Regions from separate parts of the Pseudomonas sp. NPDC089392 genome, predicted to be linked through region 2. Evidence: predicted binding sites of a transcription regulator. Region 2 holds the regulator's gene; the other holds the start of a gene.
The links. Region 2 encodes FliA, which starts transcription of late flagellar genes. Its sites were predicted from a motif close to CTAAAGTTTNNNNNNNNNNNGCCGNTAA; they were not measured.
Positions count from the first base shown of each region.

Region 1: the regulator FliA is predicted to act here: its motif matches at 2,183-2,210, upstream of ACIP1G_RS08560 (methyl-accepting chemotaxis protein).

Region 1 covers NZ_JBIVIF010000006.1:132,150-147,223, forward strand. The annotation lists partial or broken gene ACIP1G_RS08555 (transporter) at 156-458, opposite strand; gene ACIP1G_RS08560 (methyl-accepting chemotaxis protein) at 498-2,123, opposite strand; gene ACIP1G_RS08565 (tetratricopeptide repeat protein) at 2,410-2,772, shown strand; gene ACIP1G_RS08570 (DUF1835 domain-containing protein) at 2,965-4,209, shown strand; gene ACIP1G_RS08575 (PLP-dependent aminotransferase family protein) at 4,371-5,846, opposite strand; gene ACIP1G_RS08580 (M24 family metallopeptidase) at 5,847-7,613, shown strand; gene dapA (4-hydroxy-tetrahydrodipicolinate synthase) at 7,896-8,765, opposite strand; gene bcsC (cellulose synthase complex outer membrane protein BcsC) at 9,213-12,734, opposite strand; gene bcsZ (cellulose synthase complex periplasmic endoglucanase BcsZ) at 12,722-13,837, opposite strand; gene bcsB (cellulose biosynthesis cyclic di-GMP-binding regulatory protein BcsB) at 13,837-15,074, opposite strand, start outside.
Region 2 covers NZ_JBIVIF010000058.1:5,035-19,729, forward strand. The annotation lists gene flhB (flagellar biosynthesis protein FlhB) at 1-694, shown strand, start outside; gene flhA (flagellar biosynthesis protein FlhA) at 1,010-3,139, shown strand; gene flhF (flagellar biosynthesis protein FlhF) at 3,151-4,458, shown strand; gene fleN (flagellar synthesis regulator FleN) at 4,552-5,385, shown strand; gene fliA (RNA polymerase sigma factor FliA) at 5,382-6,122, shown strand; gene ACIP1G_RS29240 (chemotaxis response regulator CheY) at 6,231-6,605, shown strand; gene ACIP1G_RS29245 (protein phosphatase CheZ) at 6,626-7,414, shown strand; gene ACIP1G_RS29250 (chemotaxis protein CheA) at 7,427-9,676, shown strand; gene ACIP1G_RS29255 (chemotaxis response regulator protein-glutamate methylesterase) at 9,723-10,853, shown strand; gene ACIP1G_RS29260 (flagellar motor protein) at 10,853-11,593, shown strand; gene motD (flagellar motor protein MotD) at 11,597-12,454, shown strand; gene ACIP1G_RS29270 (ParA family protein) at 12,663-13,451, shown strand; gene ACIP1G_RS29275 (CheW domain-containing protein) at 13,451-14,356, shown strand; gene ACIP1G_RS29280 (chemotaxis protein CheW) at 14,401-14,695, shown strand, end outside.

The DNA of each region.
Region 1 (15,074 bases), on a different contig from region 2:
AGTGCCGGTGGCATATACCGCGTTGGATTCTTCGCGGGTGAACCCGCTCCTACAGGGTATCTGCCCCCCGACAGCTCCAGGGTCACCGGCCCCAGACGCTTGGAAACACCGATGTCAGGCTTGAATGACCAGCGATTGTTGCCAAGGTTGACCAGCCTGCTGGAGTCGTACTGGCCAAGCGGCGCCGTGACCGCAAGGCTGGTGCCGATGATCACATCCTGCTGGTAGCTGGGGAACTCGGCCAAGGACAGCGCAGGGGCGCCATACAGGTTGACCGAAAAACGCACCCTTGGGTCGACCTCTCGCTCCACGGGCTGGCCAGCGAACAGCGCAGTGCCAGACAACCTGGTCTCAGGCACGACCACATCGAACTTGGCCGAACGACCCGCGACTTCCAGGGACCTGGCAAAGGCAAACACGACAGTCTTGATGTCGAGTTTGGCATCCTCGAGCGGCACCGAGGGGTTGGCGGTGACGTAAAGGCCGTTGCGCCCACCTCAAACCCTGAACCGCCCCACCAACGCCGTCATCTCACCCACCAGCCCCGCCATCGCCTTGCTCGCCTCACTGGTCTGCTGCGCCCCCGCCGCCGAATAGCTCGACAGCTCACGGATATTCAGCAAGTTACGGTCCACCTCCCGCGCCACCTGGGCCTGCTCTTCGGCCGCACTGGCGATCACCAGGTTGCGCTCGTTGATCTCGCCAATTGCACTGTAGATGCCTTCCAGCACCTGCCCCGAGGCAAGGGTCACATCCAGTGTCGACTGGGCGCGGTTGGTGCTGGCCTGCATCGAGGCCACCGCCGCTTCGGTGCCCGCTTGCACGCGGCCGATCATCTGCTCGATTTCCTGGGTTGATTGTTGCGTGCGGTAGGCCAGCGTGCGCACTTCGTCCGCCACCACTGCAAAGCCACGCCCGGCTTCGCCCGCACGGGCGGCCTCGATGGCGGCATTGAGCGCCAGCAGGTTGGTTTGCTCGGACACCGAACGGATCACTTCCAACACCTTGCCGATATCCCGCACCTGCCCCACCAGTTGCTGCAGGTGTGCGCTGCTGGTTTGAATCTCGCGGGTCATGGCCTCGGTGCCGTCGATGTTGTCGCTGACTTGCCGACGGCTTTGCGCGGCCAGCTGGTTGGATTCACTGGTGGTCTGCGAGGTGGTGATGGCATTGCGCGCGACTTCCTCAACGGCAGTGGTCATTTCGGTGACGGCAGTGGCGGCCTGCTCCAGTTCCTGGCCCTGCTGGCGCAGGTTGTTGGCGCTTTCTTCGGTGACCGTGTTCAACGCGCTGGCGGCTGCGTCCAGTTGCCTGGCACAGCTGCTGATTTGCCCCAGGGTATCGCGCTGGCTCTGCTGCATGCGCTCAAGTTCATGGAACAGTTGGCCGATCTCATTACTGCCCTGCCCCTGCACCGGTACGCTCAGGTCGCCGCCGGCAATACGCTGAAAGTGCCGGCCGGCTTCGCGCAACGGGTGCAAGACGCGCTGGGCAATGAAGGCCCAGCACAGCGCTGCCAGCAGCAGCGTCGCGCCCAGCAGCCCCAGGCTCAGCAGCTGGGCACGGGCCAGGCGCCGGTCGGATTCCAGCATGATCTGCTGGCCACGTTCGCTCAAAGTGCCAACCAGTTGCTGGCGCAGCGCCTGCAGCCGGCCCATGGCGTTGCCAGCGTCGGTGTTGACCTTGAAATACTGCTCAAGCGAGCGCTGGCGTGTCGCCTCACGCTGCCCGGCGACTGCCTTGGCGTACTCGCTGTAAGTGGCCTGCAACTCGGTTGCCAGCGCGTGCAGGGCAGGTTCATGAGCGTTTTCGACAAATGCGTCGACCAACTGCTGGCTCTTGTCAATCAGCTCGACCGACATTGCCATGCGCTTGCTGGCACTCTCGTCGTTGCCGCCCAATTGCTCGATGAAGCCCGAGGACACATTGGCGCTGGAGCGAATCGCCATCAGCAAGGCATTGTTCAACCGGTCCGATTGGCGCGCGGTCTGGTCCAGTTCGGTGATCTGCTGGTCACTGCCCACCGCGGCCCGCCAGGCACTGATACTGGAAAACAGCAGGGTGAGGGTAAACAGCGACAGCACCCAGAACATTCCGGTACGGATCTTCAGGTTGGCAAGCATGCGGGCAGTACTCCTTGTTGGCACCACTTCTGGTCGATGATTCGACGGTGGGTGTGCTGCTATCGGAGGTACTGGCGCAGGCTTGAGGCGCAAGGAGGCAGTTATGGGCGGTAACCGAACAGATGTTGCCGACCAGAGACAGGGGGCAGGCAACAAGTGGCCCAAGCGGGAACTTCAACGCCCCGCTTCGGTCGATAGCATCCCCCCCTCCAGCCAGAAGCTTGCCCAAGCCCTGTCGAGTCTACCGTCGATGCCCAGCACACCTGTTTTTTCAGCTTTGCTCTTGTTGTTCAGCGCAATCACGGCACAAGGCGCACTGGCTGGCGAGCGCTACACGCCGACACGCAGCAACAATGCCTCGACCGTACTGATCGAAACGGCCTCGCAACAGTATGCCGACGGGCAGCTGGACCAGGCCGCGGCCACCCTGGAGCGCGCGCTGCACATACAGCCGAACAACCCGGCAACGTTGCACTACCTTGGCGTGCTGCGCCTTCAGCAAGGGCAGTATGAGCAAGCCGAAACCCTGGCGCTGCGCTCCAACCTGCGGGTCGGTGGCAACCACGCCTTGCGCAATCGCAACCTGCAACTGATAGAGGCCGCGCACAACGCCCAGCGCACAGGCATGCTGCCAACGGCTGCGCACTGACGCCAGTGGTTGCGCTTGGCAATGCCGCTTGGGAAAACTATCGTTTGCCACCCGATGCCTTGCCCGTTAAAGTCGGCGCCAGGGCGCTGGCTGCGCCTGCGGTCCGCGCAAAGGGGTTGCCCGAGCCATGCGTCATCACATTTTCATACCAGCTCCCGGCTTGTCGGCGGACCGAGCCCATAAGGAGTTGGCATGCCCGCCATAAATGCATCCCGCCACCACGGCCTGCTCGACCTGCCCGCCTTGCGCAAACGCGCCAAGCGCCTGCTGAGCGCACTGAAAAACCACGAGGCCGACGACGCCCGCGCGCAGTTGCGCGCGCTCGGCCTGCCCGGCCCCGACTACCGGCTTGCCGATACCCAATGGCTGGTGGCCCGCGAGGCCGGCTTTGCCAGCTGGCCCAAGCTCAAGGCCCATGCCGATGCCGTGGCCTTTGCCGCGCACCACCCCGGCTTCACCGCCGATGGCGAGGCCGCGGTACAACATTGGCGCTGCGGCAACGACATCGCCCACAGTTTGCACACCGCCGGCTTTGCTGGCGCTTTCCAGATGTTCGACGACCCGATGGTCATGGGGCCGGTACCAGCACTGCCCGAACAACAGTACTGGCAGGTGCGCGGCGCCTATGTGCAGCAGGCGTTCAACCTCGCAGCCCAGGACGTTGCACCACGCCAGGCAGCGCAGCAGGCGGCACTGGCCGGGTTGAACAGTGACAGCCAGCTAGTGCTGTGGTGCGAGGCCGACGCTTACGACCAGCTGTTCCTGATCCGTGTGCTTGCCAGCCTGCCCTGCCTGCCGCGCCGGCTGGAGCTGATTGAAATTGATCAGGTGCCCGGTATCGAGCGCTTCATTGGCATCGGTCAGCTGGCCCCCGACCTACTCGCCTGGCTGTGGCCACAACGGCGAGCGCTGGGTGAGGACGCACTGGCCCTGGCCCGCCAGGTATGGGCAGCCTACACCGCAGCCGATCCGCAGGCCTGGGCCAGCCTCGCTGGCCGACAGCACTCTGCGTTGCCATTGCTGGGCCGGGCATTGGCGCGCCAGCTGCAGGAGCTGCCTGGGGCAACTGACGGTTTGAGCCTTACCGAACGCCTGCTGCTGCGCGTGCTGGCGGCGCGCGGCGAGCTACCGGCCGGGCGCGTGTTTGGCCAGTTGATGATGCAGGATGACCCGCTGCCTTACCTGGGTGACATGATGTTCCATGTTCTGCTGCAACCGCTGATCCATGCGCCACAGCCGCTGCTGCTGGAAGGCCCAGGCGAGGCCTGGGCGCAACGGCCGTTGCGGTTGACTGCGCTTGCCGAGCAGGTGTTGGCAGGCAAGCAGCACTGGCTTGATCACAGCCCTGTGCAACGTTGGGTGGGCGGGGTGCTGGTGGATGCGGCTGACAGGCCGTGGGTGGTCAGCGAGCAAGGCGAGGTGTGGCGGCGCCAGTAACCTGCTCAAGACAGGGGCCGCTTTGCGACCCATCGCCGGCAAGCCAGCCCCACCTCGACCGTATCGGCCTCAAGCCCTGTGCAATACCTGTGGGAGCTGGCTTGCCGGCGATGAGGCCAGTGCACACAGCAAAGGCAATTGCTCACACATGGAGGGTGAAATCACCTCCGCGCAGCCTGCACGAGGCGCTGAGTTGCCAACCGGATTTCATCCGCATCCAGCGAAGCAAACCCCAGGCGCAAGGCATTCTCGGCATGACCAAACGGCGAAAACTGCCGCCCGCTGCGCACCACCAGGTCCATTGCCAGCGCCCTGTCGACCAGCTGATCGACATTGATCGCCTCGTCAAACCTAACCCACAGCGCCAGCCCGCCCTCCGGCTCACGCACGCTTATCTGCTCACCAAACCCTTCGCGCAAACATTCCAGCAAGGTCTCGCGGCGCCGCCGGTACTCGCGGTTGACCCGGCGCAAGTGCTTCTTCAGCTCACCCTCATTGATAAGGTCGGCGAGCATCCTGTGCATCACTGCATCGCCCTGCCCCAGGGTCAGCGTCGCCCGGCGCTCCAACACAGCGGTCACCTCGGGCGGCGCGACGATGTAGCTGCATCGAAACGTACTACCCAAGGGCTTGGACATTGTCCCGATATAGATCACATGCCGCTGCTGACGGTCGCTGGCCAAAGGCAGGTAGGGCCGCCCGGCAAAGTGGTATTCGTAGTCGTAGTCTTCCTCGACCAGGCAGAAGCCATGCTGACGCGCCCGCTCCAGCAACTGCTGCCGGCGCCCGGCGGGCAGGCTGACGGTGGTCGGAAATTGGTGATGCGGCGTGATGTACATCATCCGCACCTTATGTTGCCGGCACAGGGCATCGATCTGATCGACCCGGCAACCCTCATGGTCCAGGTCCACGGTGACCAGCGTCGCACCCAGCTGGCGGAAAATCTCCCACGCAGGCGGGTAACTGAGGCGCTCGACCAGCACCACATCACCCGGTTTAAGCAACACGCTGGCCACCAGCGACAGCGACATCTGCACCCCTTGAGTCAGGCAGATATGCTCGGCGCCAACGTTCAGGCTGCGGTTGTGCCGCAGCATGTCGGCCAGGGCAGTGCTCAGGTAGAGGCTGCTGCATTCGCTGCCGTGGCGCACGCTGTTGCTGGTGAAGCTGCTGCGCAAGGCATTGCGGTAGTAGCGGTGCAGAACCGCCTGTGGCAACAGGCGGTGGTCACAGGCGCCGTTGTCGAAAAACAACGCACCCGGCCGCCCCTGTTGCGCTGCAGCCTGCTCGTTGGCCGCAAAGTAGGCAACGGCGGGCTCCTCTGGCAGCGCCAGCGCGAAAGGCTGCAAGGCTGCGGGGATGACCTGGGTAGCAGCCGCTACCTGCTGGCTGACAAAGGTGCCCCGGCGCTGCACGCTTTGCAGCCAGCCTTTGGTTTCGGCTTCCTCATAGGCAAGGATTACCGTCTTGCGATTAACGTTCAGCAACTGCGCCATTTCCCGCGTGCCCGGCAACGGCGTGCCAGGGCGCAGGCGGCCCTCGCTGATCGCCGCCACCAGCCCCTCGACGATCTGCCGGTACGAAGCCTGCGCCCCCTCGAGCCTGAGCAGCGGTTGCCATTTGCGAAGCTGGACCATGTGAATTTTCCAAAACTGGAGGTTCTGCTGGTCCTGGACTATAGCAACAATCGAACCTCTATCTACGCCGAGGTGTTCATGCAAAGCCGCCATGTCATTGAATTGTCGCCTTCGGGCAAAACCTTCGAAGCCAGCCAGGAGCTACTGCTCGATGCCATGCTCGCCAGTGGCTTGCCGGTGCCCTTCTCCTGCCGCCGCGGCGCCTGCGGTTCGTGCAAGGTCAAGGTGGTGTCGGGGCAGTATCAGGACAAGCAGCGCTGTGCCGACACACCTGCGCCCTCCTACCCCTTGGCCGCCGACGAGATGCTGCTGTGCCAGAGTCACGCCTGCAGCGACATGCGCCTGGAGATCCCTGGCTGGTCCCTGGATGCCCCGGCACTGCAGTTTCAGGCCCAGGTTTACAGCAAGCGCGCACTGAGTGCAGATATCGTCGAGCTGGTGCTGCAACCTGCTCAGCCGCTGGACGTACGAGCTGGCCAGTACGTAAAGTTCCAGCTCGACAACGGCGACAGCCGCTGCTTTTCCATTGCCAACCTGCCGGCGCAGGATCAAGGGCGGCTGGTGTTCCATATCCGCACGGTCAGCGGCGGCTTGTTCACCGAGGGGCTGCTACCTGCCCTGCAAGCAGGCGACTCGGTAAAACTCGAAGGCCCGCTGGGGGCCTGTACCTGGCAACACGAAGACCAGCACCCGCTAGTACTGTTCGCCACCGGCACAGGCTACGCTGGCATCAAGCCTTTGCTGCTGACTGCCCTGGCCCGCGACACCGAAGTCACGCTGTACTGGGGAGGCGCGTCGACGGCGGACTTCTATGACCGCGAGTTTCTCGACCAGGCCAGCCGCGCTTATCCGCACTTGCGTTGGCACCCGGTTCTCTCAGCCAAGGCACGCATCCAGCAAGTGGCGCTGGCCCAAGCGCATCGCTGGGCCACCACCCAGGTCTATGCTTGCGGCAATGCCAGCATGATCAGCCAAACCCGCGAGCAATGCCTTGCAGCAGGCGTACAACCGCATCGTTTTGTCGCTGAGGCTTTTGTTGCCAGCGGCGCATCGCCTGCGCAGGCCTCGGCAACCAGCACGCTGCACCCCGAGCTGGAAAAGGTCGGCCCACGCTATTCACTGAACGGCATGCTCGCAGCTCGCGAGCAGTCGGTACGCGCCGTGACCGCGATCGCCAGCCAGTTGCAGGTCGGCATGACCACTGCGCAGGCCCTGGAAATGGCCGCACACACCTTGCAGGCAATGGGTGCGTCGCACACCTGGCACCCGACCTACATCCGCTTTGGCGACGATACTGTGCGTACACCGCGGCAAGGCGTTGATCTGCAACGTGCATTACGTACCACGGATATTGTCGTGGTCGACGTTGGGCCGGTATGGGACGGCTATGAAGGCGACTACGGCGACACCTTCGTGTTTGGCCAACACCCACTGCACCAGGCCTGCGTCAAGGCACTGCATGAAGTGTTCGACGAGACCCGCCTGGCCTGGAGCCGCGGGCTGACCGGGCGCGAATTGTATGACTTCGCCGAGCGCAGTGCCCAGGCCAAAGGCTGGCAGCTGGAACGCAACCTTGCCGGGCATCGCATCGCCGACTTCCCGCATGTGCTGTACAGCCAGGAGAAACTGGCCGAGGTGGAGTTCGTCCCGAGCGAGGTGGTATGGGTGCTGGAAATACAGCTGTGCCATCCCACCGAACCGGTCGGTGCGTTCTTCGAAGACATCCTGATTGGTGAGGCCAGGGCGGTTACGGCAACGGCGGCATGATCGGCATGCGCTGCGCCTTGTGGGAGCCGTGAACACCGGCGCAGCCGGTGCCATGCACCGCGTTAACTTCTTCGCGGGTAAACCCGCTCCCACAAGGTATTGAGCGCCTGCCAACATTGGTTCTCTGCGCGACAGCGCAGCCCGGTAGGGCTGTGTGATCTCCCACAGGTACTGCGCTGGTTTCGGGCTCACGCTGTACCGGTGTAGGAGCGGCTTTAGCCGCGAACACCGGCAAAGCCGGTGCCATCCATTGCGTCGCCTGCTTCGCGGGCAAGCCCGCTCCTACAATACAGCCGGCAACCCGAGTGCAGCCGGCAGCTTGTCCCGGGTCGCCAGGGTGCACGGCTGCATCGGTTCGCGTAGCTCGTCGCTGATCAACCCTTGCAGCTGCAATGCCGCCTTGACCACAGCAGGGTTAGGCTCGGCAAAGGCCATGGTTATCCAGGGCAGCAATTGGTAGAACGTACCGCGCGCCGCTAGCCAATCACCTTGGTCAACCTGGTGCAGCATGCGTACATACAGGTGGGCGTGCACATGCGCCGATGCCGAAATGGCCCCCGCGCCGCCCAGGCACAGGTTGTTGAAGATCTGCAGGTCCTCACCGGCCAGCACCTGGGCGTGGCCGTCCTGGATCAGGGCCATGGTGGTCTCGCTGTCGCCACTGCAGTCCTTGACTGCCGCTATGCGCGGATGGCGCATGATGCGCCGCAGGGTTTCCCGCTCGATGCGCACCCCGGTACGGTAGGGAATGTCGTAGAGGATCACAGGCACCCTGGCGGTATCCGCCACGGTGTTGAAAAACGCTTCGATGCCGGCCTGCGAAGGCCGGATGTAGCAAGGTGCAGGAACCAGAAGCCCGCCAATCTCACGCTGCTGAACTTCAGCCTGGAAGGCCAACAGTTCGCCCAGGTTATAGCCCGACAGGCCCATCACCACCCTGCCCGGCTCCACCCAGGCCAGCACCGCATCCAGCACGGCCAGCTGCTCGGCCTTGGACAGCGCCGCCGCCTCCCCGGTGGTACCGCACACCACAAAACCGCTCACACCTTCTGCGAGCAGCTTCTTCACCAGTTTTTCCAGGGCGGCGAAGTCGACTTCATTAGCGCGCAATGGCGTGACGAGGGCGATCCAGATACCACGGAAATTCGACATGCATAAACTCCTGATGTTGACCGAAAGTCAGCGTCAGCAGGGCGAAGAGTCGAAGTGGTCTGGCAGGGATACCTGGCGCCATCTGTCTCGTCAGCCCACCTGACGAGACAGCGCGCCTCGGTCAGATGAGCGGCTGTTTCTTGGATTTCTTGGCAACGGCAACGCACGCGCCTGCCTGGGCAATGAAGCCCGAAGCGGTAATGGCGTGGTTGGATAAGGTCATGCTGGTAAGCTCGTTGCGTGGGTATGGCTGGATAATGGTGCGGCGGCACACGCTGTGTCAACAGCCGATGCTGTCCAGATGAGAGCAACTGCCTTGCTCAAATTCCAAAAAACTTGCACTGCCCCTGTGGGAGCGGGTTCACCCGCGAATGCATCAGTGGGTTCAACGACGCATTCGCGGGTGAACCCGCTCCTACAATGGCCGTGCAAAGGCAAACCCCGCAGTCAACGCCACTCGCTGTAGGGCTCCAGCGCTGTCACCGGCAGCGCCAGGTTGCCGCGCCATGGCTCGAACAGGTAGCGCAAGTAGAGCATGGCATGGCTAGGCGCATAGTCATCGCTGTGCTGCCAGTCGAACCCGCCGCCCAACACCCATTGGTCGCTCAGCCGCCGCTCGAACAGGCCGCGCAGGCGGTAACCCAGCCCGCTGCTGTCGCTGGCGTCGAGCCTGGCATCGATGTTGGACTCGCCAATGTCATATCGATCCATCAGCTTGCGGTTGAGGTGCAAGTCCGGATAGAGCCGGCTGCGGCCGCTGTGGGCCTGGGACCAGCTGACGGAACCTTCCAGCAGGACCGACCAGTCGTAGTTGCGCCAGGCATAAGTGACCGGCACGCCCACCGAGCTGTAGCGCTGCGGGCTGTAGTAACCGCCCTGCCCCAGGCTGTAGCCACCCAGGTCCTTGTCGTGCCGCCAGTGCATCAGCGTCAAGCCAACGCGCACACGCTCGTCGGCCTTATCCAGCACGCGGTGGTAATAGCCGGCCATGGCGCGGGTGCGCTGGTTGTCGGCGACGTTTTCGCCATACAGCCAGTGGTGCCCCAGGCTGGCCCAGACCCCGTTGTCACCGCCTTTGTCCCAGCTCAGTCCGAGTGTGGCGCCGTTGGCCGTGACCCCGCCCCAGTGCACACCCGTCCGAGGGTCGCGTGCCCCGGCGAACGACAGCAGCGAGTTGCTCATTGGCCGCCGCGAAGCCGTCAGCGACCACCCAACCTGGCCAAGGTCACCGTTGACCGTGGCGCCACCCAACCAGTTGTTGATCGCGTAGCCTTGGGTGCTACCCAGGTCGAAGGCCCAGCGGCTGCCCTGCCAACCCAGCGCCAACACACTGCCGTCAGCGGTTTGCGAACCGCCCTCGCAGGCGGGCAGCGACTTTCCGTCAGTGCCCTGACCAACAAACTGACAGCTACCGAAATCAGGCGTGTACCCCCCCTGGTCGTTCTGCTCGAACGACCCCGCATCCATGCCAATGCGCTCCACTCGCGCAAAAGCAGTGCCGTCCTGCCAAGGGGTATCGACATGCAACAAGGTCGACTGAGTACTCAGTTCGGACGTACCCGGTGTACCGTCGTCCTCGCGCCAGCCATAGTCGTGCTTCAGCGTCACGTGGGTATTGCGTTGGCGATACAGCGCATCGACGTCGCTACGCAGGCTGCGTGCCAGCCAGTCATCGGCGTCCTGCTCGCGGCTGGCCAATGTGAGTGCGCGGTCATCCCGTGGCGAGACGGAGGCACGCTCCAGTAACTGCGCGTCGGCCATCGCCGCAGCGTAAAGGTCCAATGCCCGTTGCGGGTCATCCTGCGCCACCAGGCGGGCGGCGTCACGCCGCAACAACGGGTCGGGGCGAGCCTGCTGCGCGGCTATCCGGTCGAGCAGCCTGGCCGCCTGTTGGTGCTCGCCCAAGGCGACCCAGACAGCCGCCAGGCGCCGTTGGGCGTTGCTGTCATCCGTGGCCAGTTGTGGCACCTGCACGCCAAGCATGTGCCGGGCCTGCGCCAGGTTGCCTTCGGCCACCGCACTTTCCATCACCCCAAGGCGCGCTTCGGGTCGCCCGGGCTGTACGGCCAGCACGCGTTGGTAATAGCCACGCGCCTTGCCAGGCTCGCCGCGCGCTGCTGCCCATTCGGCCAACAGCATCAGGTCGTCTGGGCTACCCTCGCCACGCGCCAGGCTGGCTTCGAGCAGGGCTGTCGCCTCGGCACTGCGGCCTTGGGCCTGCAGCTGCTGCGCCGAGGCCAGGGTCATGCGCCGCCGAATACGCTGTTCCAGCGCGTGCATGTCGGCATTCCAGGCCGCTTGCGGTACTGCGCCCAGGCTGTCGAGGGCCAAGGCATCACGGTCGCTGGACTCCAGGTACAGCCCGTGGGCGTAGCGGGTTGCCGGGTCGTGCGGCTGGTGTTGCACAACCCTGGCAAATGCCACATCGGCCTCGGCGGTGCGCCCTTGGTGGCGCAGGCTGTTGGCCAATTGATAAACCAGCCAAGGCTCATCGGGGGCCAAGGCCGTGGCCTGGCCCAGCACTTTGCTGGCTGTCGGCCAATCTTCGCGCTGCAGGGCCTGGTCCCCTTGCTGGCGCAGGCGTGCAAGCTCCAGGCTGCGGCGCAAGCTGGCGAACTGCGCTTGCTGGCGTGGCGGCAGGTTGTCCAGATACGCCCGGGCCTTGTCGGGTGATTGCGCCTGGTACACACGCATCAGGCCGCGCACGGCGCTTTCGTTATCCGGCGCCATGCGCCGGACCTGCAAATACTGCCGTTCGGCAGCAGCCGCATCGTCTTCGGCCAACGAAACATCCGCCAGCCCCAACAAGGCGAACGGGTCGTCCGGGCGCTGCTGGCGTGCCTGCTGATAAAGTGAACGCGCTGTGCGCATGTCCTTTGCCTCAAGCGCGCGGTCTGCCTTCTGCAGCACTGCCCAATAACGGCTCACCAACTCCATGTCGTGCCATTTGCTGATCTTGTAGCTGTCCTGCTCCTTGGCTGTCGCTGCGCGGAAAGAGGCGTTGGCACCCTCGTAACGCTTTTGCGACATCAAGGCATAGCCCAGGGCGCCATGCAGGCTGGCGTCATCCGGGTATTGGCGCAACGCCCGGCGCAGTTGCACTTCAGCTTCGCCATTGCGGCCCTGGTCGAGCAACGCCTTGCCGCGCTGGCCCGCTTGCCAGGACGGGTCAGCCAGCAGGCTACGCTGCTGGCGCAGGGTCTCGCTGGCCTGCGCCAGCAGTGGCGAGGCCGGGTAGCGTCGGAGGAAGGCTTGCCAGGCCGCGGCGCTGGCGGCGCTTACCGCTTGCCCGGCCAGGTAGTCGAACTCACGCTGGGCAGCGGCATCCCGTGCACCGGGGTCGCGGGCCAGTTGGTCGAGCAATGCCAGCGCTTCGCGGTCGCGATTTTCGGCGAACAACCAGCCGGCCAGGGTCTGGCGCAACCCGGCATTGCCTGGGTATTGCTGGTCCAGCTGCTGCAACTGCCTGATCGCTTCAGGGCGTTGACCCGGCAGGTTGCCACGCACGCGCCAGTAGTCCAGGGCAAGCTCAAGGCTGGGAGGTTCACCGGCGAACAACTGCTCATAAGCCGCCAACGCCTCTTCATTGCGCCCGGTAACGGCCAGCAGTCGCGCTTGCTGCAAGCGCCGCGCGATCTCTGGTTGCTGCAGCTCAAGCAGGCGCCTGGCCTGGCGTGCCTGCAAGCTGCCAGGCGCGATGGCACTGATCCGGGCACCCAACTGCTCGGCCTCGGCGCTGTTCTTTTCGCGCAATGCCAGCTTCAAGGCCGCCAACAGCACATCCGGGTTGCGCGGTTCGAGCAATTGCAGGCGGCCCAGCGCATCACGCACCAGGTCGTCGCGGTGCAGCGCTTCGCCGCGGCGTACCTGGTCCAGCAACCATTGCCGCTGCTCACTGGCATCCTTGGGTTGCGCCGCGGCCTGGCAGGTCACTGCCGCCAGCATCAGCACGCCAATCATTCGCTGCATGGCGCGCTCCAGGTCGGTAACAAGCGGCCGTACGAGTCAAACCGGTAGCGGCCTTCGTCCCAGCCCTGGCCAAACAGCGCCAGCACCTGGCTGTAATACGCCTTGGCTTCGACCGGCTGCTCGCGCAAGCGCTGGCGCTGGGCCGCCAAGGCCGCCACGTGCTCCGGCGACGCCGCCAGCAATGGCAGCAACGCCGCAGAAAAACCCGCCGGGCCATGGCCACTGGCCTTGGCGTTGTGGGCATCCACCTGCTCTGGTGGCAACCCTTGTTTCTGGGTCAAGGCCGCCATCGGGGCATAATGGGCCACCAGTTCGGCACGCTGTGCCGCGTCCTTGGCCAGCATGCCGACCCACAGGTAAACACGGATGGCGTCGTAGTCGCCGGCATTGCCATGTTGCGGGTCTGCCGCCAGCTCACCGGCCGGCGTCCACAGCAGCCAGTCCGGGGCAAAGCCCTTGGGCGACGAAGCTAGCCACAAACGGCGGGTGTTGGCTGCCAGCTCACCCCACAGCGGGTCCACCAGGCTGAAGCGGTCGAACAATTGCAGCGGCAGGTAGCTCGGGTTCAAGCGGGTGCCGTGGGCATCCTCGAAGCCGTAGTCACCTGGCAGCAGCATCACCCCCAGCCCCGGCAGCTTGCGCACGGTCTGCGCGGCAATGCGCCACAGCAAGCGCTGCCCCAGTTGCGTATAGGCCGGCTCGCGCCACAGGCGCCCCGCTTCCAGCAGGCTGTAGGCAATCCACAGGTCGGCGTCACTGGCGTTGTTGGCATCCAGCACCTGCCACTGTTGCTGGCCGTTACGGCCCCACAGCCAGGCCGGCAGGTGCCCGGCCAGGTCGCCTTCAGCCAGGTTGTTGCTGGTCCAGCGCAGCAGCTGCGCGAAGGCCTGCCGGTCATTGCCCACCAGGGCGAAGAACAACGCATAGCTCTGCCCTTCCGAGGTGGTGATCAGTCGCTCATCGCTCGGGTCGATGACCCGCCCGTCGACACTCACCAGCTCGGCCTTGAAGCGGTCCCAGGCCGGCCACGGGCAGGCCGGCGCGGCACTGACGAAAACGGGCAAGCCCAAGGCGACCAAACCTGCCAGCCACTGGCGCATCATCATTGCGCCTCACCCAGGCGACGCCGGCTCGCCCAGCGCAGTGCCCGCCACAGCAGGAAGGCGAACAGCACCACGCAGATGGCCGCGATAGCCGCCAGCAGCACCGGGTGCTCGGACAAGTGGTACCACAGCAACAGCCACCACGGCAGTGCGCCAACAAAGTAGTAGTCGCCGACAAACTGGCTGCTCACGCCACTGCTGCGCACCAGCGTCACCGAGCCGGCCACGGCATCAAGCTTGCCCACATCGCCGAGCACGTCACGCAACAACGCGTAGTCGCTGTCGCTGTTCGCCAGCAGCGCAACCACACTGCGTTGCTCATGGAACGGCGATTTCAGCCCGGTGATGGCCGCAATCGGCGCCTGCGCACTGACTGCCACGCGGCTGCTGGCGGGCACCGCTGCGGTATCGAAACGCTGGCTGCCCGGCAGCCCGGTGCTACGGCCTTGCAGCAGCCAGTCACGCTGGGCACTGAGCAGCAGGCCAAGGTTGGGCACATCGTCCAGCGCCCCAGGCAAGCTGCCGATAAGCAGCAAATCGGCATCTGCCGCTGCGGCCTGTTGCCAGTCATCAGCCAGCTTCAGGCCAAGTGCCGGGTAGCCGATCTGCCCGGCCAGCCCGCCAACCGTGTCGAGCAAAATGCCAACCTGCATCGCCGTGGGCTTGGCTGGCACGATGGCCAGGGTCTCGGAAAGGTCGGCCATGCGGCTGAACGGGAAGCCGCTGCGGGCAAATGCGCGCAGGTCGGGCATGGCGATGTAGTGATGGTAACCGGACAGGTCGATGGTCGAGTTGTCGTCGATGGCCGCACGCACGTCCACCGGCAGCGACGTCTGGCAACGGTCGCGCTGGGCACTGCCCAGGGTGCTGGCAAAGCTGAAATCGAAGCGCAGGCGGTTGCGGTCGCCAATCTTCAGCGCCGGCACCAGCGACTTCTCAGTCAGTGCCGTGCTGTCACCGGACAACACCGCCAGGCGCATTTCTTCGAGCGTGCCGCCGCGCCGGTCATTGCCCACCAGCGGCATGCTGGTGATGTACTGGTCGTTGACGCTGATGCTCAGGCGCGATTCGTCGCTCACTGCCGGCGCCGTATAGCGGTACAGCGTGCGCAGCGGAATACCCTGGTTGCGCCACACAAACAAGTCGGGCGGCAGGTTCAGCTCCAGCGTGACCGGCCGCGGTTGCAGGCCACTGACCTGCAGCTGCTCAGGGTAATCGAGCAGTTCGGCGAAGCGTA
Region 2 (14,695 bases):
GCTGGCCAAGTTCTTCGTGATCCTGATCGTGGCGCTGGTGGTGTTGTCGAGCGACCGCCAGGCCTTGCTGTCGATTGCCAACGAGCCGCTGGAGCAGGCGATCATTCACAGCCTGCAGGTGGTGGGCTGGAGTGCCTTGTGGATGTCGGCCGGGTTGCTGCTGATCGCCGCGGCGGACGTGCCGTTCCAGCTGTACCAGACCCACAAGAAAATGAAGATGACCAAGCAGGAAGTGCGCGACGAGTACAAGGACAGCGAGGGCAAGCCTGAGGTCAAGCAGCGTATTCGCCAGCTGCAGCGCGAGGTATCGCAGCGGCGCATGATGGCGGCAGTGCCGCAGGCCGACGTGATCATCACCAACCCGACGCACTATGCGGTGGCCTTGCAGTACGACCCGGAGAAGGGCGGGGCGGCGCCGCTGTTGCTGGCCAAGGGTACGGATTTCATGGCTTTGAAAATTCGTGAAATTGGCGCGGAGCACAAGATCCAGGTCCTCGAGTCGCCAGCGCTGGCGCGGGCGATCTACTACTCCACCGAAATCGAGCAGGAAATCCCCGCCGGCCTGTACCTGGCGGTGGCGCAGGTGCTGGCCTATGTGTTCCAGATCCGCCAGTACCGCGCGGGTAAGGGCAAACGGCCGGAGCCGTTGAAAGAAGACCTGCCGATTCCGCCGGACCTACGCCGCGACAGTTGACCTTGTGCCAGGGCTTCTGGCCCTTTCGCGGGCGAGCCCGCGAAAGGGCCGGTACAGGCCAGCTGAGTTTCTGCTCGGCCAGCGCAGCATCAGTTGGCCTTGTGCCGGGGCTGCTGGCCTCTTCGCGGGTAAACCCGCTCCCACAGGAGTCTCACCGCTTTCAAGGGCGGTGCCGTACCTGTGGGAGCGGGTTCACCCGCGAAAGGGCCGGTACAGGCAACATAAATCCCCCGCCAGGCAAAGTTGGAAAGCTTCTTGCAAAGCCAGCGCCAGGCGCCCCGTGGGCGTCAAAGTTTTGCATCAAGAGGACTCGCGGTGGATCGCACTCAGTTAATCAGCAACGCCCGTAACAACCTGGCCGGGCTCGGCCGGGGCAACCTGGGTGTGCCGCTGTTGCTGCTGGTGATGTTGGCAATGATGATGTTGCCCATACCGCCGTTCCTGCTCGACGTGTTCTTCACCTTCAACATCGCCTTGTCGATCGTGGTCCTGCTGGTGTGCGTGTACGCACTGCGCCCGCTCGACTTCGCCGCGTTCCCCACCATCTTGCTGGTGGCTACACTGTTGCGCCTGGCCCTCAACGTGGCGTCTACCCGGGTTGTGATGCTGCATGGCCAGGAAGGCCATGGCGCCGCCGGTAAAGTGATCCAGGCCTTCGGCGAAGTGGTGATCGGCGGTAACTACGTGGTCGGCGGGGTGGTGTTCGCCATACTGATGATCATCAACTTCGTGGTGGTGACCAAGGGTGCCGGGCGTATCTCGGAAGTGAGCGCGCGTTTCACCCTGGATGCCATGCCCGGCAAGCAGATGGCCATCGACGCCGACCTCAACGCCGGCCTGATCGATCAGGCCCAGGCCAAGCACCGCCGTGCCGAGGTGGCCCAGGAGGCCGAGTTCTACGGCTCGATGGACGGTGCCAGCAAGTTCGTCCGCGGTGACGCCATTGCCGGCTTGCTGATCCTGTTCATCAACCTGATCGGCGGCATGCTGATCGGCATGCTGCAGCACGGCATGAGCTTCGGCGATGCCGGCAAGGTGTACGCTTTGCTGACCATCGGTGACGGTTTGGTGGCGCAATTGCCATCACTGCTGCTGTCCACCGCCGCCGCGATCATGGTCACCCGCGCCTCGGGCTCCGAGGACATGGGCAAGCTGATCAACCGGCAGATGTTCGATTCGCCCAAGGCGCTGGCCGTGTCGGCGGCGTTGATGATTGTCATGGGCCTGGTCCCGGGCATGCCGCACGTCGCCTTCATCGGCTTGGGTCTGCTGGCCGGCGGCGGGGCTTACCTGGTGTGGAAAAAACAGCAGAAGGCCAAGGCCCAGGCACTGCAGGAGGCGCAGCGCCAGCAAGACCTGCTGCCTTCGCCACAGCGCGCGCAGGAGACCAAGGAGCTGGGCTGGGACGACGTGACCCCCATCGACATGATTGGCCTGGAGGTCGGCTACCGGCTGATCCCGCTGGTCGACCGCAACCAGGGCGGCCAGTTGCTGGCGCGGATCAAGGGCGTGCGCAAGAAGCTGTCCCAGGACCTGGGCTTCCTCATGCCCACCGTGCACATTCGCGACAACCTCGACCTGCAGCCCAGCGCTTATCGCCTGACCCTGATGGGGGTGATTTTGGCCGAGGCGGAGATTTACCCGGACCGGGAGCTGGCGATCAACCCGGGGCAGGTGTTCGGCACCCTCAACGGCATTGCCGCGCGTGACCCGGCGTTTGGCCTGGAGGCGGTGTGGATCGATGTCGGCCAGCGCTCCCAGGCGCAGTCGCTGGGCTATACCGTCGTAGATGCCAGCACCGTGGTGGCCACCCACCTCAACCAGATCCTGCAGAAGCACTGCCACGAGCTGATCGGCCACGAAGAGGTCCAGCAACTGTTGCAGGTGTTGGCCAAGGCATCGCCTAAACTTGCAGAAGAGCTGGTGCCGGGTGTCATTTCCTTGTCGGGCCTGCTGAAGGTGCTGCAAGCGCTGTTGTCGGAACAAGTGCCAGTACGTGATATTCGCAGCATCGCCGAAGCTATCGCGAACAGCGCCGGCAAGAGTCAAGATACCGCCGCGCTGGTGGCCACGGTGCGCGTCGGATTGTGTCGCGCCATCGTGCAAAGCATTGTCGGCGTTGAGTCGGAGCTGCCAGTGATTACCCTGGAGCCAAGGTTGGAACAGATTTTGCTGAATAGTCTGCAAAGGGCCGGGCAAGGTCAGGAAGACGGTGTTCTTCTGGAGCCGAGCATGGCCGAGAAGCTGCAGCGTTCGCTGATCGAGGCGGCCCAGCGCCAGGAGATGCAGGGCCAGCCGGCCATCCTCCTGACGGCCGGCCCGATCCGCGCCATGCTGTCGCGTTTCGGTCGCCTGGCTGTACCGAATTTGCATGTTCTGGCGTATCAGGAAATACCTGACAACAAGCAAGTCACCATCGTTGCCACCGTGGGCCCTAACGGCTGAGGTAGTGGATAATGCAAGTTAAGCGATTTTTCGCCGCCGATATGCGTCAGGCCATGAAACTGGTCCGTGATGAGCTGGGCGCCGATGCCGCGATCATTGGCAACCGCCGCATTGCCGGTGGTGTCGAACTGACGGCTGCGCTGGACTACAAGCTGTCCGCCCTGGCCCCGCGTGTGCCCAACGCCGAGCTGGAAGAAGAGCTGCGCAAGACCCACACGCGCATCGCCACCGCCCAGGCCGAACTGGACCACCGCCAGGACAGCAGCGACAACAACCGCCAATTGTTTGCCGGGCAGTCGCTGACCGCCGCCGAGCCGCTGATCGAACCGCACGTCGATGCCCCCGAGGCCACTGCCGCAGTTGCGCCGGCGCCGGTCGACCCGCGCCTGTTCGACGCCATGCGTTCCGAGCTGTCGGGCCTGCGCGAGCTGCTGGAAGTGCAGCTTGGCTCGCTGGCCTGGACCCAGCTGCAGGGCAGCAAGCCGCAGCAGGCCAACCTCTGGCGCCGCCTGCAGCGCATCGGCCTGTCCGGGCCGATTGCCCGCGAGCTGCTGGACCTGACCTGTGAGATCGAAGAACCACGCCAAGCCTGGCGCATGTTGCTGGCGCACCTGGCGCGGATGATCGAAATCCCTGAGGTCGAGCCGATCGAAGAGGGCGGGGTGATCGCCATGGTCGGCCCTGCCGGCATGGGCAAGACCACGACGCTGGCCAAGCTGGCCGCCCGCTATGTGCTCAAGTACGGCGCGCAGAACCTGGCGCTGGTGAGCATGGACAGCTTCCGTATTGGCGCCCAGGAGCAGCTCAAGACGCTGGGGCGCATCCTCAATGTACCAGTAACCTACGTCGACCCAGGCCAGTCGTTGGCGGCGGCGCTGGAGCCACTGCTGCGCAAGCGCGTGGTGCTGATCGATACCGCCGGCCTGCAGGCCAGCGACCCGGCCCTGCGCATGCAGCTGGAAACCCTGGCCGGGCGTGGCATTGCCGCGAAGAACTACCTGGTGTTGGCCACCACCAGCCAGAAGCAGGTGCTGACCGCCGCCTATCACAGCTACAAGCGCTGTGGCCTGGCCGGGTGCATCCTGACCAAACTCGATGAAACGGCAAGCCTTGGCGATGTGCTGAGCCTTGCCATCAGTCATGAACTGCCAGTGGCCTACCTGACCGATGGGCCGCGCATTCCTGACGACCTGCACTTGCCACGGGGGCACCAGCTGGTGACGCGCGCGGTGAATGTGCAGCAGCAGGACGAGCCCAGCGAAGAGGCCATGGCCGACATGTTCGCTGATCTCTATCACAACCCACGGCGAGCGGGTTGATGATGAAGCGTATGCAAGGTAGCTATGCCAAGGGGTACGCAGAATTGCCCTACGTGTGGCCTGAGTCCCAGCGAGACAAGGTAAAGAACAGACATGGGTAGCATGCATCCCGTACAGGTGATCGCCGTAACCGGTGGCAAAGGTGGCGTCGGCAAGACTAACGTTTCAGTGAACCTGTCCCTGGCGCTGGCCGAGCTTGGCCGCAGGGTCATGCTGCTTGACGCCGACCTGGGCCTGGCCAATGTCGACGTGTTGCTGGGCCTCACCCCCAAACGAACCCTGGCCGATGTCATCGAAGGGCGCTGCGAGCTGCGTGACGTGATGCTGCAGGGGCCCGGCGGCGTGCGCATCGTGCCGGCAGCCTCGGGCACCCAGAGCATGGTGCACCTGGCCCCGGCGCAGCATGCCGGGCTGATCCAGGCGTTCAGCGACATTGGCGACAACCTCGACGTACTGGTGATCGACACCGCTGCGGGTATCGGTGACTCGGTAGTCAGCTTCGTTCGCGCCGCCCAGGAAGTGCTGCTGGTGGTGTGCGACGAACCCACCTCGATCACCGATGCCTACGCCCTGATCAAGCTGCTCAACCGCGACTACGGCATGAACCGCTTCCGCGTGCTGGCCAACATGGCGCAGAGCCCGCAGGAAGGGCGCAACCTGTTCGCCAAGCTGACCAAGGTCACCGACCGCTTCCTTGACGTTGCCCTGCAGTACGTGGGCGCCGTGCCGTACGACGAGTGCGTGCGCAAGGCGGTGCAGAAACAGCGGGCTGTGTACGAAGCCTTCCCGCGTTCCAAGTGCGCGCTGGCCTTCAAGGCGATTGCCCAGAAGGTCGACAGCTGGCCGCTGCCGGCCAACCCGCGCGGCCACCTGGAGTTCTTTGTCGAGCGCCTGGTGCAACCCACCAGCGCGGGTCCCGTGCTATGAATGCCAGCGGCTTCAAGATGTACAGCCGGGCGGCGAAAGACGCCCAGTACGAGCTGATTGAGCGCTATGCGCCGCTGGTCAAGCGCATTGCCTACCACCTGCTGGCACGGCTGCCGGCCAACGTTCAGGTCGAAGACCTGATCCAGGCGGGCATGATCGGGCTGCTTGAAGTGGCCAACAAATACGACGCCAGCAAGGGCGCCAGCTTTGAAACCTACGCCGGCATCCGCATTCGCGGGGCCATGCTCGATGAAGTGCGCAAGGGCGACTGGGCGCCGCGTTCGGTGCACCGCAACACCCGCATGGTCAGTGACGCCATGCGTGCAGTTGAAGCCAGAACCGGCCGTGACGCTAAAGATCATGAAGTTGCTGCCGAACTCCAATTGAGTCTCGATGATTACTACGGGATCTTGAACGATACCTTGGGCAGCCGCCTGTTCAGTTTCGACGACCTGTTGCAGGACGGCGAACATGAAGGGCTGCATGAGGATGGCGCCAGTGGCCAGGTCGAGCCTGCACGTGGCCTGGAAGACGAGCGCTTCCAGGTTGCCCTGACCGAGGCCATTGCCAACCTGCCGGAGCGTGAACGCCTGGTGCTGGCGCTGTACTACGACGAAGAGCTGAACCTCAAGGAAATCGGTGAGGTGCTTGGGGTCAGCGAGTCGCGGGTCAGCCAGTTGCACAGCCAGTGTGCCGCGCGCCTGCGCAGCCGCCTGGGGGAATGGCGGGCACGCTGAGCCCGGCCCGTAGCACATAGCCGTTTCACGTTGTACCGAATTGAATGAGTGCGTGCTCGCCAGGGCGAGCGCGTTTGAGACTGCTTGGAGGTCTAATTGGACAAGAACATGAAAATCCTCATCGTTGACGACTTTTCGACGATGCGGCGGATCATCAAGAACCTGTTGCGTGACCTGGGCTTCACTAACACGGACGAAGCCGACGACGGCACCACGGCGCTGCCGATGCTGGAGAACGGCCACTACGACTTCCTGGTGACCGACTGGAACATGCCGGGCATGTCCGGCATCGACCTGCTGCGTAAGGTGCGTGCCAGCGAAAAACTGAAAACCATGCCGGTACTGATGGTGACTGCCGAAGCCAAACGCGACCAGATCATTGAGGCGGCCCAGGCCGGCGTCAATGGTTACGTGGTCAAGCCGTTCACCGCCCAGGTGCTCAAAGAAAAGATCGAGAAGATCTTCGAACGCGTCAACGGCTGAGTCACGTCAGGGGGCGCGCCATGGATTCATCACAAACGTCTTTGGGCGAGTTCGAATCGACCCTGAAGAAGCATGCCCAGGAGTTGGTCGAGAGCCTGGAGCGGGGCCGTTTCGGCGAGGCGGTGCAGCTGATTCACGAGCTGAACCAGACCCGTGACCGCGGCCTGTACCAGGAAGTCGGCAAGCTCACCCGCGAGCTGCACAGTGCCATTGTCAGCTTCCAGATCGACCCGACCATGCCGCAGGCCGAGGAGGTGTCGCAGATTACCGACGCCACCGAACGCCTGTCGTATGTGGTCAAGCTGACCGAGGGCGCGGCCAACCGCACCATGGACCTGGTCGAAGAAAGCACCCCGGTGCTCAATGACCTGGCCAGCGAAGCCAAGGCCCTGAGCACCGACTGGCAGCGCTTCATGCGCCGCGAAGTGGCGGCGCCGGAGTTTCGTGACCTGGTCAAGCGCGTCGACAGTTTCCTGACGCACAGCGCCGCAGGTAATCGCAAGGTTGCCGGCCACCTTAACGACATTCTGCTGGCCCAGGACTATCAGGACCTGACTGGCCAGGTGATCAAGCGCGTCACCGCGTTGGTGACCGAAGTGGAAAGCAACCTGCTCAAGCTGGTGCTGATGGCCAGCCAGGTCGACCGTTTCGCCGGCATACAACATGACCACGATCAACTGCGCGCAGAAAAAGATCGAGAAAAACATCCGACTCGGGGTGAAGGTCCGCAGATTCATGCCGATAAGCGTGAAGACGTTGTGTCCGGTCAGGACGATGTCGATGATCTGCTGTCCAGCCTGGGTTTTTAAGGAGCACGTTTGATGAGCTTCGGCGCCGATGAAGAAATCCTTCAGGATTTCCTGGTAGAAGCCGGCGAAATTCTTGAGCAACTGTCCGAGCAACTGGTCGAGCTGGAAAGCCGGCCCGATGATGCTGACCTGCTCAATGCGATCTTTCGCGGTTTCCACACTGTAAAAGGGGGCGCCGGCTTCCTTCAGCTGAACGAGCTGGTGGAGTGCTGCCATATCGCCGAAAACGTATTCGACGTCCTGCGCAAAGGTGAGCGCCGGGTCGACGCGGAATTGATGGATGTGGTGCTCGAAGCACTGGACACGGTCAACAACATGTTTGGCCAGGTGCGCGAGCGTGGTGAAGTGACCCCGGCCACCCCAGAATTGCTGGCGGCTTTGTCGCGCCTGGCCGAACCTGGCGGTGCTGAGGCCGAAGTTGCTGCAGCAGCGGAGCCGGTTGCCGAGGTGCCGGTTGCGGCCCAGGCCCCGGCCGAAGAACAGCATCAGGACATTACTGACAGCGAATTCGAGCAGTTGCTCGATTCGCTGGATGCGGTCAAGGCACAAGCCGCGGCCGACGAGCAGATGCAGGGCGAAACCGTGACCGGTGCAGGTGATGAAATCACCGACGCCGAGTTCGAGTCGCTGCTCGACCAGTTGCACGGCAAAGGCCAGTTCAGTGCCGAAGTTGTCGCGCCATCAGCCACCGTCAGCGCCGAAGTGGTCAGCGACGAAATTACCGACGCCGAATTCGAATCGTTGCTCGACCAGCTGCATGGCAAGGGCACCTTCCAGGCAGACGCCTTGCCAGCCTTCAAGGCACCGGAGCCAGTTGCGGCTGACACCGCCGTAGCGGCCAGCGCCGCCAGCGACGAAATCAGCGAGCACGAATTCGAGGCCCTGCTGGACCAGTTGCACGGCAAGGGCAAGTTCGGTGGCGACGTTGCCGCCGTCGAAGCCCCGCCTGCGGCCAAGGTGCAAGCACCGGCTGCCGCCAAGGCTGAAAGCCAGCCGGTGGCCAAGCCAGCTGCCGCGCCAGCGCCTGTCAGCAAACCTGCTGCGGTCCCGCGCACGCCGGCCCCGGCTGCCGACAAACACGCGGTCAGCGAAGCGGAAACCACCGTGCGTGTCGATACCGCGCGTCTGGACGAGATCATGAACATGGTCGGCGAACTGGTGCTGGTGCGTAACCGCCTGGTGCGCCTGGGCCTGAACAGCGGCGACGAGGCTATGTCCAAGGCCGTGTCCAACCTCGACGTGGTCACCGCCGACCTGCAGACCGCGGTGATGAAAACCCGCATGCAGCCGATCAAGAAAGTCTTCGGCCGCTTCCCGCGCCTGGTCCGTGACCTGGCCCGCCAGCTGAAGAAAGAGATCAACCTGGAACTGGTCGGCGAAGAGACTGACCTCGACAAGAACCTGGTCGAAGCCCTGGCCGACCCGCTGGTGCACCTGGTGCGCAACGCTGTCGACCATGGTATCGAGATGCCAGATGAGCGTGACGCCGCTGGCAAGGCCCGCACCGGCCGCGTGGTGCTGTCGGCGGAACAGGAAGGCGACCACATCCTGCTGTCGATCTCGGACGACGGCAAGGGCATGGACCCCAACATCCTGCGCGCCAAGGCCGTGGAAAAGGGCCTGATGGACAAGGACGCCGCCGAGCGCCTGAGCGAATCGGACTGCTACAACCTGATCTTTGCCCCGGGCTTCTCGACCAAGACCGAGATCTCTGACGTGTCTGGCCGTGGCGTGGGCATGGACGTGGTGAAGACCAAGATCTCCCAGCTCAACGGCTCGATCAACATCTACTCGGCCAAGGGCCAGGGCTCGAAGATCGTCATCAAGGTGCCGCTGACCCTGGCGATCATGCCCACCCTGATGGTGATGCTGGGCAACCAGGCGTTTGCCTTCCCGCTGGTCAACGTCAACGAGATCTTCCACCTCGACCTGTCGCGCACCAACGTGGTCGACGGCCAGGAAGTGGTGATCGTGCGCGACAAGGCGCTGCCGCTGTTCTACCTCAAGCGCTGGCTGGTACAGGGCCAGGTGCATGAAGAGCAGCACGAGGGCCACGTGGTGATCCTGTCGGTCGGCACCCAGCGCATCGGCTTTGTCGTCGATCAACTGGTGGGCCAGGAAGAAGTGGTAATCAAGCCGCTGGGCAAGATGCTGCAGGGCACCCCGGGCATGTCCGGGGCCACCATCACCGGCGACGGTCGCATCGCGTTGATTCTCGACGTCCCGAGCATGCTCAAGCGTTACGCCGCGCGGCGTATTTGATTTCGGTGGCGCACCCTGGCGGGTTGCGCCGCCTAATGGAGTGTTTATGGCAGTCAAGGTCCTGGTGGTGGATGATTCCGGTTTCTTCCGCCGCCGCGTCTCGGAAATCCTCTCGGCGGATCCGACGATCCAGGTAGTGGGTACCGCGACCAACGGCAAGGAAGCAATCGACCAGGCGCTGGCGCTCAAGCCCGATGTCATTACCATGGACTACGAAATGCCCATGATGGATGGCATCACCGCAGTGCGGCACATCATGCAGCGCTGCCCGACGCCGGTGTTGATGTTCTCCTCGCTGACCCACGAAGGCGCGCGCGTCACCCTGGATGCGCTGGATGCCGGTGCGGTGGATTACCTGCCGAAAAACTTCGAGGACATCTCGCGCAACCCCGACAAGGTCAAGCAGTTGCTGTGCGAGAAGGTGCATACCATTTCCCGCAGCAACCGCCGTTTCGGCAGCTACGCCAGCCACGCGCCGGTTGCTGCGCCTGCGCCCGCCAGCAGCCACGCACCGGCCAGCAGTTTCAGCAGCCCGGCAGCGGCGCGCCCGCCCGTGCCTGCCCGTGTGCCGGCACAGGCAGCGGCGCCAGCGCATTCGCCGGCACCCAAGCGCAAGCCTTACAAGCTGGTGGCCATCGGCACCTCCACCGGTGGCCCGGTCGCCCTGCAGCGGGTGCTGACCCAGTTGCCGGCCAACTTCCCGGCGCCGATCGTGCTGATCCAGCACATGCCGGCAGCGTTCACCAAGGCGTTTGCCGAACGCCTGGACAAGCTGTGCCGGATCAACGTCAAGGAGGCCGAGGACGGCGACATGCTGCGCCCAGGCCTGGCCCTGCTGGCCCCGGGTGGCAAGCAGATGATGATCGACGGCCGTGGCACGGTGAAGATCCTGCCCGGTGACGAGCGCCTGAACTACAAGCCGTGCGTGGACATCACCTTCGGGTCGGCGGCCAAGTCGTACGGCGACAAGGTGCTGTCGGTGGTGCTTACCGGCATGGGCGCCGATGGCCGCGAAGGCGCGCGCCTGCTCAAGCAGGGCGGCAGCACGGTGTGGGCCCAGGATGAAGCCAGCTGCGTGATCTATGGCATGCCCATGGCCATCGTCAAAGCCAACCTGGCCGATGCGGTGTACAGCCTGGACGAAATCGGCAAGCACCTGGTGGAGGCCTGCGTCTGATGGACGTGCTCAGCCTGATCGGCTTGATCCTCGCCTTTGTTGCCATCGTCGGTGGCAACTTTCTCGAAGGCGGCCATGTGGGTGCCTTGGTCAATGGCCCGGCGGCGCTGATCGTGCTGGGCGGCACCTTGGCGGCGGCGTTGCTGCAGGCGCCGCTGTCGTCGTTCAAGCGTGCCTTGCAGATTTTGCGCTGGATCCTGTTCCCGCCACGGGTCGACCTGGCGGGCGGCATCGACCGCGTCGTGAACTGGAGCCTGACCGCGCGCAAGGAAGGCCTGCTGGGCCTGGAAGGGGTAGCCGATAGCGAGCCGGACCCTTATGCGCGCAAAGGCCTGCAGTTGCTGGTGGACGGCGCCGAGCCAGAAGCCATCCGCAGCATCCTTGAAGTCGACTTCCTGACCCAGGAAGGGCGCGATATCCAGGCTGCCAAGGTGTTCGAAAGCATGGGTGGCTACGCGCCGACCATTGGCATCATCGGTGCGGTAATGGGCCTGATCCACGTGATGGGCAACCTGGCCGACCCGTCGCAGCTGGGTAACGGCATTGCCGTGGCCTTCGTCGCCACCATCTACGGCGTGGCCAGCGCCAACCTGGTGCTACTGCCGGTGGCCAACAAGCTCAAGGCCATTGTCATGCGCCAGTCGCGCTACCGCGAAATGCTGCTCGAAGGCCTGCTGTCGATTGCCGAGGGTGAGAACCCGCGCTCGATCGAGTTGAAGCTGCAAGGCTTCATGGAGTAACCCATGCGTCGCCGTCGCCATACCGAGGAACACGAAAACCACGAACGCTGGCTGGTGTCGTACGCCGACTTCATTACCTTGTTGTTCGCCTTTTTCGTGGTGATGTACTCGATTTCCTCGATCAACGAGGGCAAGTACAAGGTCATCTCGCAGGCCTTGCTGGGGGTGTTCAACGACCCTGAGCGCGCCGTCAAGCCGATCCCCATCGGCGACGAGCAGCCACTGAGCGTGCGCCCGGCCGAGCCACTGGTCAAAGACAGCGAGCAGACCGAGGCGGGCCTGGCGGCGACCAATGTCGACCCGCTGAAAACCATCAGCGATGACGTACGCGATGCCTTTGGCGACCTGATCAAGAGTGACCAGATGACCGTGCGCGGCAACGAGCTGTGGATCGAAATCGAGCTCAACTCGTCGCTGCTGTTTGGCAGTGGCGATGCCATGCCCAGCGACAAGGCATTTGCCATCATCGCGAAGGTGGCCGGTATCCTCAAGCCGTTCGCCAACCCGGTGCATGTCGAAGGGTTCACCGACAACCTGCCGATTCGCACAGCGCAGTACCCGACCAACTGGGAGTTGTCGTCGGCGCGTGCGGCGAGCATCGTGCGCCTGCTGGCCATGGAAGGGGTCAACCCGGCGCGCATGGCGTCCGTGGGTTACGGCGAGTATCAGCCAGTGGCCAGCAACGACACTGCCGACGGCCGTGCGCGTAACCGCCGGGTGGTGCTGGTGATTTCCCGTAACCTGGAAGTGCGCCGCAGCCTGACCGGCTCGGGCAGCGCCAATGCCACCCCGGATGCCGCATTGCGCCGGGCTGGCACACAAAGTGCACCGGCAACGCCAGCAACGGTGGCGGGGCAGTAACTCGTCAATTCTCTGTCACTGGGTAATGGATTCGAGGGTTTACCGCTGGCCCTTGTGGGAGCGGGTTCACCCGCGAAGAAGGCGACTCGGTGTATGGCACCGGCTTTGCCGGTGTTCGCGGGTAAACCCGCTCCCACAGGGATCGGGCAAGCTTTCAAATAGTTGTTTCTACAGTGTCCCTGCCAAATCAATACATAGAGTTTGCTTGATGAGAGTCTGGGCAGTAGCCAATCAAAAAGGTGGCGTCGGCAAGACCACCACTACCATCGCCCTGGCCGGCCTGCTGGCCGAGGCCGGCAAGCGCGTGGTCGTCGTCGACCTCGACCCGCACGGCTCGATGACCAGCTATTTCGGGCACAACCCGGATGCCCTGGAGCACAGCTGCTACGACCTGTTCCTGCACAAGGGCGTGGTGCCCGAGGGCTTGCCCGGGCAATTGCTGTTGCCCACCAGTGACGAGCGCATCTCGCTGCTGCCGTCGAGCACCGCGCTGGCGGTGCTGGAGCGCCAGTCGCCGGGGCAGAATGGCCTGGGCCTGGTGATCGCCAAGAGTCTGGCGCAGCTGTGGCAGGATTTCGACTTTGCCCTGATCGACAGCCCGCCCTTGCTCGGTGTGCTGATGGTCAATGCCCTAGCCGCCAGCCAGCAGCTGGTGATTCCGGTGCAAACCGAATTCCTTGCGGTCAAGGGCCTGGAACGCATGGTCGGTACCCTGGCCATGGTCAACCGCTCGCGCAAGCAGGCGCTGCCTTACCAGATCGTGCCGACCCTGTTCGACCGCCGTACCCAGGCCTCCCTGGGCACGCTCAAGCAACTGCGTGACAGCTACGGCCAGCAAGTGTGGCAGGGCTACATCCCGGTGGATACGCGCCTGCGCGATGCCAGCCGCAAGGGTGTCACGCCTTCGCAGTTCGACAGCAAGAGCCGTGGGTTGGTTGCCTACCGGGCGCTGCTCAAGCACCTGCTGACTTACAAAACTGCAGTACAGGTGGCCTGATGACCCAGACCCGGCAAACCAGCACCCGGCCACAACTGGCCCTGCAATCGTACCTCGATGGCCTGCTGCAGGAGGCTACCGAGGCCGAAGAGCTGTTCGAGCCGCCGGCAGCGGCGGACGAGTTCGCCAATGCCGTTCGCGAGGAGCAGGCGCGTGATGCCCGGCAGGCGGCCAAGCCTGCGCCCGCCCAAGCCCCCGCCAGTGCTGCCCCACGGCCTTTCGCCGAGCCCAAGCTGGCGGTGCTGCCCAGCGTGATGCCAGTGGAAGCGCCGGTGGTGACGGTGGTCGAGCAGCAAGTGGTCGCTGAGGCCAGCATCCCGGTACTGGTCGAGCAACCCGTTGAGCAACCCGTCGTGGAGCCGGCAGTGCCGCTGGTGGATGTGCACCTGCCAGCCCCCAGCCAGGCGCTGCCGCCGGCCACCGACGATGGTCGCCCGGCCTGGGCCGCCGAGCCGTTCGAATGCCTGCTGTTCGATGTCGCCGGCCTGACCCTGGCAGTACCGCTGGTGTGCCTGGGCTCGATCTACAACCTGGCGGGCCAGGAGCTGACGCCGCTGTTCGGCCAGCCCGACTGGTTTCTCGGCATCCTGACCTGCCAGGCCGGCAACCTGAAAGTACTGGACACCGCGCGTTGGGTAATGCCCGACCGTTACCGCGATGATTTTCGCCAGGGCCTGCAATACGTGATTTCCGTGCAGGGCTACGAATGGGGGCTGGCCGTGCACCAGGTCAGCCGCTCGCTGCGCCTGGACCCGTCCGAGATCAAGTGGCGCAGCCAGCGTGGCCAGCGCCCGTGGCTGGCCGGCACGGTGATCGAACACATGTGTGCACTGCTCGACGTTGCCGCTTTGGCCGAGCTGATCGCCAGTGGCGCGGTCAAGCAGCTGCATGCCAAACAGAAATGACACAGAACACAACCGCGTAACAGCGGATTTAGAGGGCTAGGGGAATGAAAAAGTCGTCTGCACAAGGTTCCGAAGATCCGATCCTGCAGTGGGTTACCTTCCGCTTGGACAATGAGTCCTACGGCATCAATGTGATGCAGGTGCAGGAAGTGCTGCGCTACACCGAGATCGCCCCGGTGCCGGGTGCGCCAAGCTACGTGCTGGGCATCATCAATCTGCGCGGCAACGTGGTGACGGTGATCGACACCCGCCAGCGCTTTGGCTTGATGCCGACCGAAGTCACCGACAACACCCGTATCGTCATCATCGAGGCCGACAAGCAAGTGGTCGGTATCCTGG